Regions from separate parts of the Paenibacillus sp. P4_A9 genome, predicted to be linked through region 2. Evidence: predicted binding sites of a transcription regulator. Region 2 holds the regulator's gene; the other holds the start of a gene.
The links. Region 2 encodes LexA, which represses DNA repair genes until DNA is damaged. Its sites were predicted from a motif close to CGAACATATGTTCG; they were not measured.
Positions count from the first base shown of each region.

Region 1 (3,424 bases), on a different contig from region 2:
TGTTGCCGCCGCGGCCGGCTGCGCGGCGGTGAGAGCGCGTGGTCCGCTTGCCTGAGGCAGCGGCCCGGCTAACCAGCTCGCCAGCCAGACGCTGGCGCTGGCGATCAGGATCGGCACGCCGATGCCACCCAAGCTGAGCCCGATCAGCTCAGTGGTGAGGCACGTGCCGATGTTCGTTCCGAGAATCACGCCTAGTGTTCTCGGGAAGGACAGGACGCCGGCGCCGACGAGGCCGATGGCGATAACCGTGATCGCGGTGCTGCTCTGGAGCGCCGCTGTTAGCACTGTGCCGGTGAGGAGACCGCGCAACGGTGTTCGGGTAAACCGCTCCAGCCACAGCTGGAGGCGGGGGCCAGCCCAGGTTTGAAGCGAGGTCTCCATGAGCTTCATCCCAAGCAGAAATAAGATAAAGCCTGTGACAACAGGCAGTATAATAGCATGAATCATGAAAGGATCTCCTTTTCGTGAGCGTACGACGTTTTCAACCAATATATGTGACCGTACAGACAAGCATGACAAGCCAGATGGTATAGGTGAACGGTTTCACGCAAAGGACGGCTAAAAAACATGGCAGTAGTATTTTTACATAAGAAACGCAAACCCCGCTTGGAGCAAGGACATCCATGGGTGTATAAGACTGAAATTGAGCGCACGGATAGTGACATTGTACCTGGACAGCTTGTTTCCGTTCAAAACCATCTCGGCAAGTATCTAGCAACGGGTTATTACAACGAAGCTTCTCAACTAACGGTACGTATTGTATCGTATAGCCCGATTGAGGCGATGACGACGGACTTTTTCGTAGAGCGTTTTACGCGTTGTTTCCTACATCGTCAGCGTTTTGTGAAAGGAGCTCAGTCATTTCGCTTGGTGTATGGGGAAGCCGATTTCTTGCCAGGATTGATTGTTGATAAATTCGAGAACACGCTTGTTGTTCAGCTTTTAACCTTGGGGATGGACCGCTGTAGAGACAATATCGTGGAAGCTCTGGTACAAGTCATGAAGCCGGCAGGGATTTATGAGCGTAGTGACGTTCCCATTCGTGAGCTGGAAGGTCTGAAACAGACGAAAGGCCTTCTATATGGAGATTGTGCGAAGCATGTTGATATCTTAGAAAATGGACTTCGTATCCGTGTTGATATTGAGGAAGGTCAGAAGACGGGTTATTTCTTCGACCAACGTGAGAATCGCGCTGCGATCGCGCCTCTGATGACAGGCTGGGGTCACCGCAGCGGCATTAATTTAACGGAAATTGAAGAGAATGGCGTAATGCAAATGCTTCCTGTAAACGCAAATGGGAAAGTAGTGACGTTCCCTCTATGGGACGGTGCCTCTGTGCTGGAATGCTTCTCTCATACAGGGAGCTTCACATTGAATGCTTGTCAATTCGGCGCGAAAAAAGTAACATGTCTCGATATTTCTGAGCATGCCATCGAAAGCGCACGTACGAATGTTGCTCTGAATGGATTCGAGGATCGTGTCGAATTCGTTGTCGCGGACGCCTTTGAGTACTTGCGTACGCAAGTGAAAGGCTTGGATGAGCGTAAGCTGCGCTCTTCGGCAGGCGCTGCAGGACAAGCTAAAGTAGACACCTCAAAGCCTGTTGGTACCGGTGGACGGACTTGGGATGTCGTTATTCTCGATCCTCCTGCCTTCGCTAAGACGAAAAGTGCAGTTGAAGGTGCTTGTCGCGGCTATAAGGATATCAATTTGCATGGTATGAAGCTAGTGAATGAAGGCGGCTATCTCGTCACAGCAAGCTGTTCCTATCATATGCATCCTGAATTGTTCCTTGAAACGATTCATGCGGCGGCTACAGATGCGGGTAAATTGCTGCGCTTGATTGAGTTCCGTGGAGCAGGGATGGACCACCCGCGCATTCTAGGCGTAGATGAAGGTCATTATTTGAAATTTGCGATTTTTGAAGTGCGAAGCAAATAAACCGTTAAAAAAGCAAAGCTAGTTAATCCGGCTTTGCTTTTTTTGTCGTGTATGAGGTTTACAAGTTGAGTTAGTCGATGAAATCAGATCCTACCTTTTCGTTTTTTGTTTTCCGTGTTATCATAATAGAATACATGTTCGTATTTTATCTTTGAAATGAATCCCTCAAAACCGCCCTCCATCATCTACCACACCGACTCATCACTAGAAATATGCTAGAATAGAAAGATAGAATACGAGAATTGCTTACGAAGCAAGCTTTCCGACGGAAAGTGTTAGGAGGCCCTGAATGTCCATTCGATTCATAATTGGTAGAGCCGGAAGCGGCAAGAGCGAACGCTGTCTGGCTGAAATGAAGCAGCAGCTTGCATCAGCGCCTGAAGGTGATCCGCTGATTTTACTCGTCCCTGAACAAGCTACTTTTCAAGCAGAACACGCGCTTGTATCGGATCCTAGTATTCGTGGGATGATCCGCGCGCAAGTACTAAGCTTTCACCGTTTAGCTTGGCGTGTGATGCAAGAAGAAGGCGGCACGGCGAGGCTTCCTATTGATGATACAGGTAAGAAACTGCTGTTAACGAGCATTTTACATAAATACAAAGATAAGCTTCGTCTATTCGGACACTCGGCTGAGCAAATGGGGTTTGTTGACCGACTTAATCAGCTTTTTACTGAAATGAAACGCTATTGTGTGACGGCTGATCAGCTTGAGACACATGAAAAAAAACGGGTTACTAACCTAGGAGAACACGGCTTACTCCGCGATAAAATGCACGATATTCAGCTGGTATATCGGCAGTTTGAGGCTGAGTTAGCAGGGCAGTATTTGGACGGCGAGGATTACTTAACGCTGCTTGCTGCGCAAGTGCCAAGCTCCGTTTATTTGCGTTCAGCTTCGGTATGGATTGATGGATTTCATGGCTTTACTCCACAAGAATTCAAGGTTCTTGGATCTCTATTTGCTGCATGTAAGCAAGTGACGATCACGTTATGTCTGGATCGCGAACTGCAGGCGGGGGATACACCGGATGAGTTGGATTTATTCCATCCCACGGCAATGACGATGGTTCGCTTGCAAGAAATGATTTGGCAGCTAGGCCTTGGTGCGGCTGAGGTTATTCAACTTGCACCAGATCGTTCGCCGCGATATGAAGATAGTCCTGCACTTGCTTATTTGGAGCAGAATTTTGATCGTCGAATTGGCGGGGGAGCGCCTAAATATAAGACTTCCTCAGGGGAAAAGATTGCCGACCAACTCGTTATTAGGGAAGCTGTTCATCGCCGTGCGGAGGTTGAAGGCGCAGTGCGTGACATGCTGCAGCTAGTTCGAGAGCATGGCGTACGGTGGCGCGAAATGGCCATTATGGTGCGGAATATGGAAGGCTATCAGGATCTGCTAAACATGGTGCTTACGGATTATGAGATTCCTCATTTTTTCGATCAGAAGCGGTCGGTACTTCATCATCCACTCGTGGAGTTCATT
Region 1 covers NZ_JBFUHL010000022.1:55,826-59,249, forward strand. Annotated here, with positions in the region: gene AC1DVJ_RS16030 (Na/Pi cotransporter family protein) at 1-447, opposite strand, end outside; gene AC1DVJ_RS16035 (class I SAM-dependent rRNA methyltransferase) at 568-1,941, shown strand; gene addB (helicase-exonuclease AddAB subunit AddB) at 2,231-3,424, shown strand, end outside.
Region 1: a site for LexA is predicted at 2,069-2,082, ahead of addB (helicase-exonuclease AddAB subunit AddB). Genes of this name have one in related genera too.

Region 2 (3,424 bases):
TTGAAAGAAATTGAGTGGGACATGTACCGCACACAAGTTCACCAATGGGAAAGAGATCAATATCTGTCCCTGTACTAGGTTTTAAAGAAGACAACTAGATATTTAAAGCCCGTCAGTCTCGCATATGTGAGTTGATGGGCTTTTTAACGCGAAGGAGATTAATTGAACTGTGGACAATTTTGATCATAATTTAGAAAAGTATGCAGAGCTAGTGATTCGAGTCGGGGTCAACTTGAATAAAGGCCAAGACCTGTTGGTGGAAGCGCCTATTGAAACACTGGAGTTAACTAGGCTTATCGTGCAAAAAGCCTATGAAGCTGGCGCAAATTATGTGCATGTGCATTGGCAGGATGATGTCGTTACGCGTAGTAAGTTTGATTATGCGCAAGTTGACTCAATGGACTACTACCCTGAGTGGTATTCGACGATGCTGGAACGGTTTGTTGAGAACGGTGGAGCTTTGTTGAACATTAAGGTGCCGAATCCGAATCTATACGATGGTATTGACGCTAGTCTGATTTCTAGAGCGTCCAAAGCAGCGTCAACTGCAAGAGCCAAGTATCAGCACTATGTGCGAACTGGTGAGTTTAGCTGGTGTCTAATTAAAGCGCCTACAGAAGCTTGGGCTTCTATTGTGTATGCGGATCTGCCAGAAGAGCAGCGTATACCTGCGATGTGGGATGCGATCTTCAAAATTAACCGTGTTTATGAAGCTGATCCTGTGGCCGCTTGGCAGTCACATTTGGATACGCTGAAAGCCACACATAGCTTATTGAATGAAAGAAGCTACAAAGCTCTGCGCTATCGAGCTACGGGTACGGATTTGCGTGTTGAACTGCCAGAAGGACATATTTGGCTTGGCGGGGATAATGAGAATGCACGAGGCATTCGGTATGTAGCTAATATGCCGACGGAAGAAGTGTTCACCATTCCGAAACGAACGGGTGTTCGCGGTACGGTTGCTAGTACAATGCCTTTGAATATTAATGGGGCGTTAGTGGATCGGTTTTCATTCACGTTCGAAGAAGGAAAGGTTGTGGACTTCCAGGCTGAGGTTGGGCATGACCATTTGGCCAGGTTATTGGATATGGATGAAGGGGCGCGCTATTTGGGTGAGCTAGCGCTTGTGCCGTTTGATTCTCCAATTTCTAATTTAAATCGTATTTTCTATAATACGGGGATTGATGAGAATGCTTCCTGCCACTTGGCATTAGGTAGTTGTTATCCGATCAATTTGCAGGACGGTACAACACTATCCAGAGAGGAATTGAAGGCTCGCGGAGGGAACAGCTCCTTAATACACGTAGATTTCATGATAGGATCAGCGGAGCTAGAGATCGATGGAGAACTACCGGATGGGACGATTGAACCGATCTTCCGTGCGGGGAACTGGGTATTGTCATTTTAAAAGAAAAAGCAAAGCTCTCAAGTGAGTTATCACTTTGAGAGCCTTGCTTTTTTTTGATTATCCGTGTTCTTACATATCCCGGAACAAGCCGATAACGCGACCGAGAATGGTCACATTTTTCAATAGTATTGGTTGTAATGCGGAGTTCTCCGGTTGAAGGCGAATATGATCCTTCTCCTTGTAGAAGCGCTTAACCGTAGCTTCATCATCTTCGGTCATCGCGACAACGATATCGCCGTTGTTCGCCGTTTGTTGCTGCTTAACAATGACGTAGTCGCCATTATGAATACCAGCTTCAATCATACTGTCACCCATAATGCTAAGCATGAACACGTTGTTGTCACCTACCATGCTTGAAGGAAGCGGGAAGTAATCTTCGATATTCTCAGTGGCAGTAATAGGAACACCAGCCGTTACTTTACCAATAAGGGGAACACGAGCGACGGAGACTGCGAATTGGGATTCGGCACCATCCAGCCCTAGGATTTCGATTGCACGCGGTTTGGTAGGATCTCGACGAATCATGCCTTTTTTCTCAAGACGCTCTAAATGCCCATGTACGGTAGAACTAGAAGCTAGTCCAACAGCTTCGCCGATTTCTCTAACGGATGGCGGGTAGCCCTTATCTTTCACTTCGTTCTTAATGAATTCCATGATTGCTTGTTGACGCTGCGAAATTTTACTCATAAGATATCACTCCAATACTGGGAATCATTACCCAAAGTATAACATAGAACCCGAGTTCGTACAAACATAAGTTCGAACAAAATGGTTGACTCAAACATGTGTTCGTGTTATTCTGATATCAGAACAAATGTTTGGGGGATGATTTTATGTATATGGCTTATTCACAATCGAACGCAACAACAACACTTCGAGGTACTGCTCATGCATCCAAAGGGATGACGGTTAAACGGGGTTATTCGAAACTACTACTTCGTTTCTTGCTGATAGCAGTAATTCTTGGAACTGTGTTTTCGTTTGGTGCGATCGTACAAGCCTATGCAGGCGATGAGTCCGTTACTGTGCCTACGCCAATCACTTCCGTTCAATCATCGGTGAAAGTTACCCAGCATGAAAAGGTTGTCATCCAAAGCGGGGATACGCTATGGGAAATCGCAGAAGCTCACAAAAATAAGAGTGAGAACACACGTTCTTACGTTGAAAAAATGAAAGCATTAAATCATTTAGCGAGCAGTTCTTTACAAGAGGGGCAAGTTCTCTTACTTCCTTAATGAACTAATTATTAGTTAACTATATAGATGAATGTTCGAGACATAGTCGCCAGTCGCTATGTCTCTTTGCATTGTAACCTTGACAATCCTAATCGGGGATGGCAAAGTAGTACTCATATTGAAATTTTGACTGGGAGGATTACAATGAGTGACAGCATGGATAAGACGATTGAACGTATCAATGAATTAGCTCGGAAGGCGAAGACTGTTGAAGGTTTAACTGATGCAGAGATTGATGAGCGCAATGAGCTAAGAAAGATCTATATCAATGCATTTAGGGGTAACTTGAAGGTCCAACTTGATTCCATTAAGTTTACTGACGAAGAGAATTAAGCTTACACATAGATACTACATTCAAAGGGGAAATGAATGATGACGTTGAAAGCTGTGCTTTTTGATTTGGATGATACGCTATTATGGGATGATCGTAGTGTGGAGGAAGCCTTTGCTGCTACTTGTGCAGAAGCGGCGAAGCTTGTCGATGTGAATCCAGAGGAATTGGAAGCTTCTGTTCGTAAAGAAGCAAGGAGCTTATATGAATCCTTCGAAACATTCCCATTTACCAAAATGATTGGGATCAACCCGTTTGAAGGGCTATGGGCTAATTTCACACAAGGCGAGGACGAAAACTTTCGCAAATTAGAGAAGCTGGCACCCGGATACCGTACGGAATCATGGACGAGAGGGCTTGCGGGGCTAGGGATTGAAAATAGAGAGCTTGGGAACAAGCTAGGTGAATTGTTTGCAGCTGAACGCCGCAGTCGTCCCTATGTGTATGAAG
Region 2 covers NZ_JBFUHL010000015.1:75,373-78,796, reverse strand. Annotated here, with positions in the region: gene glnA (type I glutamate--ammonia ligase) at 1-78, shown strand, start outside; gene AC1DVJ_RS13230 (aminopeptidase) at 170-1,408, shown strand; gene lexA (transcriptional repressor LexA) at 1,478-2,095, opposite strand; gene AC1DVJ_RS13220 (LysM peptidoglycan-binding domain-containing protein) at 2,242-2,643, shown strand; gene AC1DVJ_RS13215 (DUF896 domain-containing protein) at 2,788-2,976, shown strand; gene AC1DVJ_RS13210 (HAD family hydrolase) at 3,016-3,424, shown strand, end outside.